DNA from 2 places in the Pseudomonas sp. EA_35y_Pfl2_R111 genome. Region 2 is predicted to be linked to the other one. Evidence: predicted binding sites of a transcription regulator. Region 2 holds the regulator's gene; the other holds the start of a gene.
What was found. Region 2 encodes sigma-54, which starts transcription at its own class of promoters, with help from an activator protein. Its sites were predicted from a motif close to ANTGGCATNNANNTTGCTNT; they were not measured.

Region 1 (7,407 bases), on a different contig from region 2:
CGCCGCTGGCACCACGGTAATGTCGAAGGGGCCGAAACTGGTGCCGTCACTGACGCGCCGTACCGTGTAATCCGTGGCGTTAGTGAACTCCACCTCATAGTCGCTGGTGGTCAGTTGAGTCGTGTCTTCGATCAGCACATTGAGGTTGGCGGTGGTATCGCTGTTGCCGATACGCGCTAGGCTGCGCTGGCCAATCAGCTCAGGGGCATTCAGTTCGCGAAACAGACCATTGCCGAACTGGCCGTTAAGGTCCAAACCCTGGCCCAGCTGACGGTTGACCTGGTCGGTGACCGACAGCGCCAGACGCCCAACCGCGTTCAGCGTGGTATCCAACACATCTTCACGGTAGCGAATCAACCCACCCATCTCGCCGCCGGTAATCAGCGAGGTAATGCCCTGGCGCGAGTTACCGCTGACAAACTGCACCTCACTGCGCAGCGGGTCAGACAAGCCCGGCACCACTTCCAGGCGCGACGCCTGGCTGCCCACCACCAAGGGTTGGCCCGAGCCGACAAACAGGTTGTAGCTATTGTCATCCTGGGTGACGACCGTCACACCGATAAACGTCGACAACTTGCGCACCGCCTCTTCGCGGGCATCAAGCAGGTCGTTGGGTTGCTGGCCGTTGGACGCGGCCACCGCAATGGCCTCGTTGTAACCGGCAATCGAACCGGCTAACTGGTTGACCTGATCGGTCACCGCCGACAGCTGCTTGTTGATAAAGGCGTTCTGCTCGTACAGGCGGTCGTACACGGTATTGAAGCGTTTAGCCAAGCCTTCGGCTTCGGACAACGCCAGCTGCCGTGCGGGGATATTGGCCGGGTCTTCGGCAGCGGTTTGCAGTGCGGCAAACACCTTCTGCAGGCCCGGATTGACGCCAGTAGTACTGCCGGCCAGCAATGAATCGAGCTGATTGATCTGGCTCAGGTAACTCTGGGTATCAGAGTTGAGCGCGGTGCTGCTGCGCACCTGGGTATTGAGAAACTCGTTATAGATGCGCCGTACGTCGACCAGGGTGGTGCCCGAGCCGATATAGCCTGCCCCGCTGAACTGCGGAATACGCGTCGCCTGGATCGTCTCCTGGCGCGAAAAGCCCGGCGTGTTGACGTTAGTGATGTTATGGCCGGTGACCGCCAGCGACGTCTTGTTCGCCGACAGCCCGGACAGGCCAATATTGAGTAGGTCAGCCATCTTTCATCATCCGTTGGTGGACGGCGTACTGACAGCCGCGACTGTTTGATAAGTCTGCATTTGCCGCGCTATCTGGGAAATCTTGCGGGCGTACTGCGGGTCCGTGGCGTAGCCGGCTTTCTGCAACTCACGGGCGAACTGCTCGGGCTTGTCGGTGGTGGCCAGGGCTTTTTCGTAGCGGCCATTGCCCTGCAGGAAGCTCACAAAATCGTTAAAGCTGTGCTCGAAGGAGTCATAGGCGCGGAACGAGGCCGCTTCCTTGACCGCTTTGCCGCCCTTGAATTCGGTGGTCAGTACTCGGGCCGAATCGCCTTCCCAGGTGTTATGGGTCTTGATCCCGAACAGGTTGTGGCTGCTGCTGCCGTCCTGTTGACGAATGATCGACTTGCCCCAACCAGTTTCCAGCGCGGCCTGGGCCACCAGATAACGCGGATCGACGCCAATCTTCTCGGCGGCCTTCTCGGCCATCGGCAACATGGCGGCAATAAACTCATCCTTCGAGCCGAATGCGGCTTTACCCGGCGCCAGTGGCGGCTGGGCAATCCGCCGACCGGTGATCGCGTCCATACCGCTCAAGCCCAACGCGGTATCGGCGGGGGCGGCAAAGGCCTTAGCGGGAATCCAGTCGTTCTGTGCCAACGGCTGGCCATCGGCGGCAGTGGCCGATGGCACGATACCTGCCAGCAAACGATCAGTCAGCTTGCCCGGCAGAGAGAGACGGCGCTGGTTGATCAACGAGGTGTCGTCACGTGCTCCGTCAACCTTGGCCAGTGGCTTACTCGGCGCGCTCGGCACCGGCTCATTCACCTGGGCAAAGGGATTGGGACGGCTGCCGGCATCCTTGATCTTCGACATCTGCCGCACCAGCACATCAGCCAGGCCGATGCCGTTCTGGTGGTTAGACAGGGTCACCGCCAGTTGCTGGTCGTGCATGTCCTGATAGGTCTTGCTCTCGTTGCTGTTCATGAAGTTGCCTTCACCGAACACTTCGTTGGCCGAGCGCATGGCCTTGAGCATTTCATTGAGAAACAGCGACTCGAACTCCTGAGCCACCTTCTTGATGTTCTTTTCACTGTCGCCACCAACCTTGAACTGGTTGAGGCGATTGAGATCGTTATAGGCACCGCTGTCGACGGTGCTGGTGCCGCCGAGCAAACCGGCTGAAAGGCGAGAGTCCATAACGTGCGCTCCCTTAAATCACGATCAGGTCAGCCTGCAGAGCGCCGGCTTGTTTCAGCGCCTCCAGGATGGCCATAAGGTCGGAAGGCGAAGCGCCCACCTGATTCACCGCGCGGACAATTTCATCCAGCGTGGTCCCGGGACCAAACTTGAACATTGGCTTGGCCTCTTCGTCGGCATTCACCCGTGAACGCGGCACCACGGCAGTCTGGCCACCGGACAGTGCTTCAGGTTGGCTGACAATCGGGTCTTCGGTAATAGTCACGGTCAGGCTGCCGTGGGTCACTGCGGCAGGCTGCACGCGCACGTTCTGACCAATCACAATGGTGCCGGTGCGCGAGTTGATGATGACCTTGGCAACAGCCTGGCCGATCTCGACTTCGAGATTTTCCAGAATCGACAGATAGTCCACCCGCTGACCCGCATCCAGCGGCGCACTGACGCGAATCGAGCCGCCGTCCACTGCCTGCGCAACGCCTGGGCCGAGTAACTCGTTGATATGGTCGACGATATTTTTCGCCGTGGTGAAGTCCGGACGATTAAGGTTCAGCGTCAGGGTGCTGCCCTGATCGAAACCGCTTGGTACCGGCCGCTCGACCGTCGCACCACCAGGAATGCGCCCGGCTGACGGGACATTGACGGTGATACGTGAGCCGTCGCCGCCTTCGGCGTCAAAACCGCCGACTACCAGGTTGCCCTGAGCAATCGCGTAAACGTTGCCATCGATACCCTTGAGCGGGGTCATCAACAGACTGCCGCCACGCAGACTCTTGGCATTACCGATGGAAGATACGGTGATGTCGATGGTCTGCCCAGGCTTGGCGAACGCTGGCAGGTCAGCATGAATCGACACCGCAGCAACGTTCTTCAGCTGCACGTTGCCGCCCTGCGGTACCTTGATGCCGAACTGCGCCATCATGTTGTTGAAGGTCTGCACGGTAAACGGTGTCTGCGTGGTCTGGTCGCCACTGCCGTTAAGGCCGACCACCAGGCCGTAGCCGATCAACTGGTTGGTCCGTACACCCTGGATGCTGGCCAGATCCTTAAGTCGCTCGGCCTGAGCCAGGGTCGCCAGTAACAGAGCGGCGACCGCCAGTAGGTACTTGGGAAGCGTCATGGTGGCCATCCTCAGAACGGCCACATTGGGCTAAGAAAGAAACGACTCATCCAACCCGGCTGGCTGGCATCGGCGAAGGCGCCAGTGCCCGAGTAGGTGATGCGTGCATTGGCAATCCGGGTCGAGGACACGGTGTTGTCGGTGGCGATGTCATCAGAGCGCACCAGACCGGCAATGCGCACCAGCTCATCTCCGGTATTGAGGGTCATCCACTTTTCCCCGCGCACCAGCAGCACACCATTGGGCATCACCTCGGCCACCGATACGGTGATCGAGCCGGTCAGACTGTTGCTCTGCCCGGCTGCGCCGGAGCCATCAGCAGAACGGGTGGCGTCGAAACTTGAGCCCAAACTCAGGTTCTCAGCAGTCATGCCAAGCCCTTCGGCCACTCGCCCCAAGCCACCAATTGCTGTCAAAGGATTCTGGGGGGACACCGTCATACCGAACAAATTAGGTACACCCAAGTTGGCCGAGCTGTCCTTGCTGATCTGGCTATTGGTGTTCTTACTGGCCTGGGTGCGCTCATTCAGGGTGATCGTGATGATGTCACCCACGCGGTAAGCCTTGCGGTCACCGAACAGACCGTTCTCGAAACCCGCCTGATAAATCGAGCCATTGTTCTGCGCTGCCGGCAGCGGCGTGCGCGGCATCACCGGAGCGTAATAGGGATCATCCGGCTTAGGCGCAGGAGCCATACAGCCGCTCAAAGCCAGAGGGCCAAGCAGTGCACTTATGATTATCAGCCGGTTCATATCTACTACCTCATGCGTTGCCTGGGATGGTGCGTACAACCTGTTTCACCAGTACCCGTTCAAGCCATTCCTTGCTGTTGTCTAGGCCAGGCCAGCCGCTGCGCGACTAGCCCGCCTTACCTATCAAAGATTCTGTGAAATAAAGCCGAGCATCTGATCCGCAGTGGAAATGACCTTGGAGTTCATTTCATAGGCGCGTTGAGTGGTGATCATGTTCACCAACTCCTCCACCACGCTGACGTTGGAGTTTTCCAAGGTGTTCTGCAGCGTGGTGCCCAAACCGTTCAGGCCTGGCGTTCCGACCTGCGGCGCGCCGCTGGAGGCGGTCTCCAGAAACAGGTTGTTGCCGATTGCTTCCAAGCCCGCCGGGTTGATGAAATCAGCGGTCTGCAGGTTGCCGACGATCTGTGGCTGCGGGTTGCCGCTGGTGGTGACCGACACGGTGCCGTCCTCACCAACGGTAAAGGTGCGCACCTCGTTGGGCAGCACAATGGCGGGTTCCAAGGCATAACCGTTAGACGTCACCACCTGGCCATCGGAATTCAGATGAAAGCTACCGTCGCGGCTATAGGAGACCGTGCCGTCAGGCAGCAAAACCTGGAAGAAACCACGGCCATTGATTGCCATATCCAGCGGCTGCTCGGTGGTTTGCAAGCTACCGGCAGTGAAGATCTTCTGCGTACCCACCACGCGCACACCGGTACCCAGCTGCAGGCCGGACGGCAGTTGGCTGTCCTGGCTGGACTGGCCGCCGGGCTGGCGGCGGATCTGGTACAGCAGATCCTCGAACTCAGCGCGATCACGCTTGAAGCCGGTAGTCGAGACGTTGGCCAGGTTGTTGGAAATGGTGGTCAGGTTCATGTCCTGAGCGGACAGACCGGTCTTGCTGACCCACAGTGCCGGAAGCATATCGATTCTCCTCGGGCGCCGTTTTAACGGCGCCGCGTGCTGATAATTAGGTCATTTGCAAGACGCGCGCCATAGCCGCCGAATTGTCTTCGGCGGTGCGCATCATCTTCACTTGCAATTCGAATTGGCGAGACAGCGAGAGAATCGCGGTCATCTCTTCCACGGCGTTGACGTTGCTCGATTCGAGAAAGCCCGAGGTGATTTCCATATTGGCGTCCGCCAGCACAGGACCCTGGCCCTTGAAGCGGATCATGCCGTCGGTGCCCTTCTCCATCTGCTTGAGGTCCGGATTAACCAGCTTCAAACGGTCCACCTCAGCCAGCACGTTGGGCGCCTCGCCCAAGGCGCGGATACTGATGGTGCCATCCTTGCCGATTTCGATTTTCTGCTCTGGCGGCACCGCAATCGGTCCGGCGTTGCCCATCACCGGCAAGCCGTTGCCGGTACGCAACACGCCCAAGGCATCGACGTTCAGACTGGCGGTACGCACATAGGCTTCGCTGCCATCCGCTGCCTGCACCGCCAGCCAGCCCTTGCCGCCCACTGCCACATCCAGATCGCGACCGGTTTCCTGCAGCGAGCCTGGAGTGAAGTCAGTGCCCGGGCGTTCGCTCATGGCATAGACCCGCGACGGATAACCGTCACCAAAGATCGGCATGGAGCGCGCCTGTTCAAAATCCCGACGGAAGCCGTTGGTGGTTATGTTCGCCAGGTTGTTGGCGTGGGCACGCTGGGCCAGGGTGTTGTTATGGGCGCCAGTCATGGAAACGTACAGCATCTTGTCCATGGTTATTCTCCGAGTGGGCTTGCCGCCTCGCTGCTCTATGCAAGCTATAAAGCAATGGCTGTGCCAGCACTCGAAAAATAATTATAAACGCTTGATAAATATGATTTTTTAAAAACAGAAAAGGCTCCGAATGGAGCCTTCTAAACGCCAACGCGGCGTACTTTTGCCGCCCACGACAGGCACGCGCCTGCCGCAGGCAACACTTATCAACGCAGATTGATAATGGTCTGGGTCACCGCACTCTCGGTCTCGATGGTTTTGGCATTGGCCTGGTAGTTGCGCTGCGCCACGATCAAGTTGACCAACTGATCCGACAGCTCGACGTTGGAATCCTCCAACGCACCAGACTGCAAAGCCCCCAGCGTGCCGCTACGCGGCGTACCCACCACCGGCTCACCCGAGGCAAAGGATTGCACCCAGGCGGTTTTGCCCACCGGCGTCAGCCCCTGCACGTTGGCGAAATTAGCCAGAATCACCTGCCCCTGAATGTTCGATTGGCCATTGGTATAGCGAGCAAAGATCACCCCGGTGTCATCGATCTCCAGGCCCGCCAATTGACCGGTGGTGTAACCGTCCTGACTGACGCGGTTAACCGCAAAGGAGCTGGCGAACTGGGTGGACTGGCGCAAATCGATATTCACCCCAGTGGCACTGGCATCGGCGCCGTTGGCTGACCATACCGGCGGTACCGAGGTATCTGGCGCGGCAGGCACCCAGGTAGTCAGGTCAATGGTGCCATCAGCGCCAACCGTGAAGCCGGTTGGCGTCGAGGCGATGAGCGCAGCCACATCCAACTGACCAGCAGTGGTGAATTGCAAATCCACCGATGAGGGTGTGGTCAAGGTCGGGTCGTCCGGGTTGCGTCCATCGATCAACACGTTCATCTGCCAGGTATTGGGCCCGGTCTTGAGGAAGTACTGGGTGAATACGTGGGAGTTGCCTTGAGTGTCGTAGATATTGGTCGAGGTTGAAGAATTGTAAGACGTCGGGTCAGTCGGATCGAATGGCACCGTGGTCGGCACGATATTCGTCGAATTAAGGTTGAAGGTCTGATCCAGGTTACTGGTCGGCAGCGGTGCCTGACTGGCCGTCTCAATCTGCAGGTCGCTGATCACGCCATTTTGCAGGTTGTTGTTGGCATCCACCGCATAGCCTTGCAGCTTGTAACCGAAGTTGTTGACCAGAAACCCATCGCGATCAGTACCAAAGTAACCGGCACGGGTGTAGCTCACTTCGCCGTTATTACTGGTCTGAAAGAAGCCGTTGCCGTTGATCGCCAGGTCCAGAGCATTCTGCGTGTAGTTAATATTGCCCTGGTTGAACAGCTGCGACACATCACCCAGCAGCACGCCACTGCCCTGTGGATTGGCACCGGAGCCCAACACCGAAGCCGCGTAGACATCGGCAAACTCGGCACGCGACTGCTTAAAGCCGGCAGTACCGGCGTTGGCGATGTTGTTGCCGGTCACGTT
Region 2 (7,407 bases):
CCCGCGTATCCCAGGAAGCCTGCCCACTGAACCTGGCACCAACCTCTTCCACTACGGTATCGCTGGTACTCGGCGACGCCCTGGCCATCGCTCTGCTGGAAGCCCGCGGCTTTACCGCCGAAGATTTCGCATTCTCCCACCCCGGCGGTGCATTGGGCCGACGCCTGCTGCTCAAGGTGGAAAACGTTATGCACGCTGGCGACAGCCTGCCGCGCGTAAAACGCGGCACCTCGCTGCGCGACGCGCTGCTGGAAATGACCCAAAAAGGCCTGGGCATGACAGTGGTCACCGAGGACGATGGTCGCCTGGCCGGGATCTTCACCGACGGCGATCTGCGCCGTACCCTGGACCGCAACATCGACGTGCGCCAGACCATTATCGATGACGTAATGACCGCCCACGGCAAGACCGCCCGCGCGGAAATGCTTGCGGCAGAGGCTTTGAAAATCATGGAAGACCACAAGATCAGCTCACTGGTGGTGATCGACGACAACGACCTACCTGTAGGCGCCCTGAACATGCACGACCTGCTTCGCGCCGGAGTGATGTGATGAGCCTTGACCTGACTAACCCCGACCTACTGCAGCGCGCCCAGGCCATCAAGCTGGCGATTTTTGATGTCGACGGCGTGCTCACCGACGGCAAGCTGTACTTTCTGGTCGACGGCAGCGAATTCAAGACCTTCAACACCCTCGACGGCCATGGCATCAAGATGCTGATCAATTCCGGCGTGCGCACCGCGATTATCAGCGGCCGCAAAACCCCCGTGGTTGAGCGCCGCGCGCAGAACCTGGGGATTCAACACCTGTATCAGGGCCGTGAAGACAAGCTGGTGGTACTCGATGAGCTGCTCGGCGAACTGGGCCTAGACTATTCACAGGTCGCATATCTCGGTGATGACCTGCCCGATCTGCCGGTGATTCGCCGCGTAGGCCTGGGCATGGCGGTTGCCAGCGCCGACGGTTTTGTCCGCCAACATGCCCACGGCATTACCCGTGCTCGCGGCGGCGAAGGCGCTGCACGCGAGTTCTGCGAACTGATCATGCACGCCCAAGGCACCCTTGAAGTCGCTCAAGCCGCATACCTATAGGCCAACCATGCCCCGCAAGTTATTCAACATTGTCCTGTTCGTCTTTGTCGCACTGCTAGTAGCGGCGCTCGGCTACTGGAACCTCAGCCCGGATGGCTTTAACGAGCAATCGCGCACCGCTGCAGCTGATAACGCCATCGACTTTTACGCCACCAACACCTACACCGTGCAATACCAGGCCGACGGCAAGCTGCACTACGAGCTGACGACCGACAAGGTCGAGCATATAAAGGCCAGCGACATCACCTTGATGACCAGCCCGAACATGAACCTGTTCCGCGGCACCGAGCTGCCCTGGAAAATTCGCAGCGAGCGCGGTGAAGTATCGCCAGGCGGCGTTGAAGTCGAACTGATCGCCAAGGTGCGTGTTGAACGTACAGACGCCAAAGGTCGCCCGACCATCCTCACCACCAGCCGCCTGACCGTATTCCCCGAGAAGGAATATGCGCAGACCCAGCAAGCCGTTAGAATCGACGCGGCCAATGGGGTGACCACGGCAAAAGGAATGAAAGCGTACATGAATGACGGCAGGATGCTCCTGCTGTCCAACGTAAGAGGTCAGCATGAGGCTCGTTAATACCCTCCCCCTACTACTCAGCCTCAGCGCCGCACTCGGAAGTGTCAGCGCCTGGGCACTGCCATCCGACCGCGAACAGCCGATCCGCATCCAGGCCGACAGCGCGGAACTCGATGACAAACAAGGCGTTGCCGTCTATCGCGGCGACGTTGTCATTACCCAGGGCACCATGAAGGTCACCGGCGACACCGTGACCATCACCCAGAATGCCCAGGGCGATGTCGAGGTATTCACCTCGGTCGGCAAGCCGGCCTACTACGAGCAACTGCCGTCAGCCGACAAACAGATCGTTAAGGCCTACGGCCTGACTATTCAGTACTTTATGGCTAACGAGCGCGTGGTACTGATCGACCAAGCCAAGGTGATTCAGGAAGGCAACACCTTCGAAGGCGAGAAAATCGTCTATGACACCCAACGCCAGATCGTTAACGCCGGCCGTGCCACAGGCACCAACGTCACCGCGCCACGTCCGCGCATCGACATGGTGATCCAGCCGAAGAACAAACCAGCCGACCAGCAGGCGCAGTAATAATGGCCACATTGAAAGCCCAACACCTGGCGAAGAGCTACAAAGGCCGCCAGGTCGTGCGCGACGTCAGCCTGAGCATCGATAGCGGGCAGATCGTCGGCCTGCTTGGCCCCAACGGCGCCGGCAAGACCACCTGTTTCTACATGATCGTCGGCTTGGTACAGGCAGATCAGGGCCGCGTGATGATCGACGACCTCGATGTCAGCCACCAGCCCATGCATGGTCGTGCTCGCGCTGGCATCGGCTACCTGCCACAGGAAGCCTCGATTTTTCGCAAGCTCAGCGTGGCCGACAACATCATGGCCATCCTGGAAACCCGCAAGGACCTCGATGGCGCCGCACGCCGCAAGGAGCTTGAGGGGCTGTTGCAGGAATTCCATATCAGCCATATCCGCGACAACCTCGGCATGAGCCTGTCAGGCGGTGAGCGCCGCCGCGTGGAAATTGCCCGTGCCCTGGCGACCAACCCCAAGTTCATCCTGCTAGACGAACCGTTCGCCGGCGTTGACCCAATTTCCGTGGGCGACATCAAGCAGATCATCCACCACCTCAAGGCCAAGGGCATCGGTGTGTTGATCACCGACCACAACGTGCGCGAGACCCTGGATATCTGCGAAACCGCCTATATCGTCAGCGATGGCCAATTGATCGCCGAAGGTGATGCCGAGACCATTCTGGCCAACCAGACAGTGAAAGAAGTTTACCTGGGGCATGAATTCAGGCTGTAGCTACAGCTTTTCTCAAGCCGACTGCAGCCAAGGCTAGGCAAAACCCTAAAAGTCAGGCATATAATTTGCTTCCTAGTGGCGCTTTTTGAAAACGCCCTGTAGTGGATTGCGCACAGACGCCGGTAAATAAGGTCTGCAATGAAACCATCGCTAGTCCTGAGAATGGGCCAGCAGCTGACGATGACACCGCAGCTGCAACAGGCCATCCGCCTGCTCCAACTGTCTACCCTGGATCTGCAACAAGAGATCCAGGAGGCCTTGGAGTCCAACCCGATGCTCGAACGCCAGGAGGATGGCGATGATTTCGACAATTCGGACCCTATGGCCGATGGCGCAGAAAGTGCCAGCCCCAGCGAACAGCCCGAAGCGCCCTATCAGGAAACCAACTACCAGGAAGCCACGCAGACTGTGGACAACCTGGAAGAAGGTGATTGGGGCGAGCGTATTCCTAACGAGCTGCCCGTCGACACCGCCTGGGAAGACATCTACCAGACCAGCGCCAGCAGCCTGCCGAGCAGCACTAACGATGACGACGAGTGGGATTTCACCACCCGCACCTCGAGCGGCGAGAGCCTGCAAAGCCACCTGCTGTGGCAGCTCAATCTGGCACCGATGTCGGACAAGGACCGCCTGATTGCAGTCACCTTGATCGACTGCATCAACCAGCAGGGCTACCTGGAGGAAACTCTGGAAGAAGTGGTCGAAGCCTTCGACCCGGAACTGGACATCGAGCTCGACGAAGTCGAAGCCGTGCTGCACCGCATCCAGCAATTCGAGCCAACCGGTATCGCCGCGCGCAACTTGGGTGAATGCCTGCTTCTGCAACTGCGTCAGCTGCCGGCAAAAACCCCGTGGTTGAGCGAAGCCCAGCGCCTGGCCAGTGACTATCTCGACTTGCTCGGCAGCCGCGACTACAGCCAGCTGATGCGCCGCATGAAGCTCAAGGAAGACGAGCTGCGCCAGGTTATCGACCTGATTCAGAGCCTCAACCCGCGCCCTGGCTCGCAGATCGAGTCCAGCGAGCCGGAATACGTGGTACCCGACGTGATCGTGCGCAAGCACAACGAGCGCTGGCTGGTGGAACTCAACCAGGAAGCCATGCCGCGCCTGCGCGTCAACGCGCAATACGCCGGTTTTGTGAAGCGCGCCGACTCCAGCGCCGACAACACCTTTATGCGCAACCAGCTGCAAGAAGCACGCTGGTTCATTAAGAGCCTGCAAAGCCGCAACGAAACCTTAATGAAGGTTGCCACGCAGATCGTCGAACATCAGCGCGGCTTCCTCGATTATGGCGACGAGGCCATGAAACCCCTAGTGCTGCACGACATTGCCGAAGCTGTAGGCATGCATGAATCGACTATTTCGCGGGTGACCACGCAGAAATTCATGCACACCCCGCGCGGTATTTACGAGCTGAAATACTTCTTCTCCAGCCACGTCAGCACGTCCGAAGGTGGTGAGTGCTCGTCCACCGCGATCCGCGCCATCATCAAAAAACTGGTCGCTGCGGAAAATGCGAAAAAGCCGTTGAGTGACAGCAAGATCGCTGGTTTACTGGAAGCACAGGGCATTCAAGTCGCTCGCCGCACGGTCGCCAAGTACCGTGAATCCCTCGGAATAGCGCCATCCAGTGAGCGCAAACGATTGATCTAAGGCGGCACGAAGAAGGAAGACGACAACCCGTACAGAATCTGCCCAGGTCTCGCCTTTTCGCATATGCGGCCATACTGTCAGCATGCAATCAGCGAACGTGCCAGGCTCGTTCTACCAGAGTCTTCCACGCCACAGTGTTCCGGCGGCAGGCCTCTCGCCTGCCTCTTACACACGGCAACAAGGAGAAAGCGGTATGCAAGTCAACATCAGTGGACACCAGCTGGATGTGACCGACGCCCTACGCGACTACATCGCCGAAAAACTCGGACGATTGGAGCGCCACTTCGACAAGATTACCAACGTGCAAGTCATCATGGAGGTCGAGAAGCTCAAACAGAAAATCGAAGCGACCCTGCACATTGCTGGCGGCGAAGTCGTCGCCAATGCCGAACATGAAGACATGTACGCAGCCATCGATTTACTGACTGATAAACTCGACCGACAACTCATCAAACACAAGGAAAAACAGCTCGAACGTCAACAGGGCGCTATGGCCCGCTGACGTCGTCTATCTCCTATGATCCGACTTGAAACCATCCTGACCCCCGGCCGCTCCCTGGTGAACGTGCCGGGCGGCAGCAAAAAACGTGTCCTCGAACAGATTGCCAACCTGGTGGCGCGCGAGCTGCCTGACCTGGATGGCCAAGACATCTTCGAAAGCCTGATTGCCCGGGAAAAACTCGGCTCGACCGGTTTCGGGAATGGCATTGCCATTCCGCACTGTCGCTTGCCGGGTTGCACCGCACCGATCAGCGCCCTACTGCGCCTGGACTCTGCCGTAGACTTCGACGCCATCGACGGCGCGCCAGTGGACCTGCTGTTTGTCCTGCTGGTGCCCGAAGCTGCCACCGACGCTCACCTGGAACTGCTCCGACAGATCGCCAGCATGCTCGATCGCAGCGATGTGCGTGCCAGCCTGCGTCAAGCCGAAAGCAGCGAAGCCCTGTATCAGGTGGTCGTGGACGTACAAAGCCAACTCAATCGAGCCTGAGCATGCGCCTAATCATCGTCAGCGGTCGCTCCGGCTCCGGGAAAAGCACCGCCCTCGATGTACTTGAGGACAATGGCTTCTACTGCATTGACAACCTGCCCGCAGGCCTGCTGCCTGAACTGGCCGAGCGCGCCCTGCTGCATACCGAGTTGCTGCATCCGCAGGTCGCCGTATCGATTGACGCACGCAACCTACCGAGCCATCTCAAGCGCTTTCCCGAACTGCTTGATGAGGTGCGCGCGCGACATATCAAATGCGATGTGATCTACCTGGATGCCGATGAAGAGACCCTGCTCAAGCGCTTCTCGGAAACCCGTCGACGTCATCCGCTGACCAACGAGAGCCGCTCTCTGGCCGAAGCCATCGCCGATGAGAGCCTGCTGCTCGGGCCGATCATCGACCTGGCCGACCTGAAGATCGATACCACCCACCTCAACCTGTACCAGCTGCGCGACAGCCTCAAGTTGCGCCTGCTCAATCAGCCCGAGCCTGGCACTGCGTTTCTGATCGAATCATTTGGCTTCAAGCGCGGCATGCCGGTAGATGCCGACCTGGTATTCGATGTGCGCTGCCTGCCCAACCCTTACTGGAAGCCGGACTTGCGCGATTTTTCCGGGCTCGACCTGCCGGTAGTTGATTACCTCTCGGCCCAGGCCGATGTCGAGGATATGTACCAGGACATCCTTGCCTACCTGACCAAATGGTTGCCGCGCTTTGCCGCCAGCAACCGCGCCTACGTTACGGTGGCGATTGGCTGCACCGGCGGCCACCACCGCTCGGTCTATCTGGCCAACCGCCTGGGAGAAACCCTCAAACCCATCCTGAAAAACGTTCAGACTCGCCACCGCGACCTCAGTTAAGGAATTGCCGCGATGCCCGCCTGCGAAATCACCATTATCAACAAGCTTGGCCTGCACGCCCGTGCGGCAGCCAAGTTTGTCGGCGTCGCCGGACGTTTTCCCTGCCAGGTCAAAGTCGGCCGTACGCCGGAGAGCCTGGTCGACGGCAAGAGCATTATGGCGGTGATGATGCTGGCTGCCGGCAAAGGCACCGCCGTGCACCTGCACACCGAAGGCGAACAGGATAGCGAGGCACTGCAGGCCCTAAGCGAGCTGATCAACAACTACTTCGACGAAGGCGAGTAGCTGATCGAGAGACAGTAAAAAGGGGCTGAACGCTTAAGCGACAGCCCCTTTTTCATACAAGCGGAATCAACTACCGGCCACCGTCATGCGCTCGATCAACACTGAACCGGTGCGAATATTACTGCGCAGCTCCAGATCATTACCCACCGCGACAATCTGCTTGAACATGTCGCGCATATTGCCGGCGATGGTGACTTCCTGCACCGGGAACTGAATCTCGCCGTTTTCCACCCAGTAACCTCCCGCACCACGCGAATAGTCGCCGGTAACCATATTTAGGCCCTGGCCCATCAGCTCGGTGACCAATAGCCCGCGCCCCATACGCTTAAGCAGCGACTTCTGGTCTTCATTGCCATGGCTGACAAACAGGTTATGCACACCGCCAGAGTTGGCGGTGCTGGGCATGCCCAGTTTGCGCCCGGAATAGGTGCCGAGCACGTAGGATAAAAGCTCGCCGCGCTCGACGAAGGATTTGGCGTAGGTCGCCAGACCGTCACCATCGAAGGCAGCACTGCCCAAGGCACGAGGAATATGCGGGCGCTCGTCGATCGTCAGCCACTCGGGGAACAGCTGCTGGCCGAGGGAGCCTTCGAGAAAGGATGACTTACGGTACAGGTTGCCGCCGGAAATGGCCGCGAGAAAACTGCCAAACAGTCCCGTCGCCAGCTCGGCAGCAAACAGCACCGGCACTTCA

Region 1: AACY25_RS02460 (flagellar basal body rod protein FlgF) is a predicted target of sigma-54. The motif match lies at 5,984-6,003, and genes of this name have one in related genera.

The regions. Positions count from the first base shown of each region.
Region 1 is NZ_CAXAOM010000001.1:469,341-476,747, forward strand. It holds gene flgK (flagellar hook-associated protein FlgK) at 1-1,191, opposite strand, end outside; gene flgJ (flagellar assembly peptidoglycan hydrolase FlgJ) at 1,198-2,370, opposite strand; gene AACY25_RS02445 (flagellar basal body P-ring protein FlgI) at 2,384-3,487, opposite strand; gene flgH (flagellar basal body L-ring protein FlgH) at 3,499-4,239, opposite strand; gene flgG (flagellar basal-body rod protein FlgG) at 4,363-5,148, opposite strand; gene AACY25_RS02460 (flagellar basal body rod protein FlgF) at 5,195-5,935, opposite strand; gene flgE (flagellar hook protein FlgE) at 6,142-7,407, opposite strand, start outside.
Region 2 is NZ_CAXAOM010000004.1:178,151-185,557, reverse strand. It holds gene AACY25_RS16355 (KpsF/GutQ family sugar-phosphate isomerase) at 1-551, shown strand, start outside; gene AACY25_RS16350 (KdsC family phosphatase) at 551-1,090, shown strand; gene lptC (LPS export ABC transporter periplasmic protein LptC) at 1,098-1,667, shown strand; gene lptA (lipopolysaccharide transport periplasmic protein LptA) at 1,654-2,196, shown strand; gene lptB (LPS export ABC transporter ATP-binding protein) at 2,199-2,924, shown strand; gene AACY25_RS16330 (RNA polymerase factor sigma-54) at 3,063-4,577, shown strand; gene hpf (ribosome hibernation-promoting factor, HPF/YfiA family) at 4,771-5,079, shown strand; gene ptsN (PTS IIA-like nitrogen regulatory protein PtsN) at 5,095-5,568, shown strand; gene rapZ (RNase adapter RapZ) at 5,571-6,428, shown strand; gene AACY25_RS16310 (HPr family phosphocarrier protein) at 6,441-6,713, shown strand; gene pmbA (metalloprotease PmbA) at 6,780-7,407, opposite strand, start outside.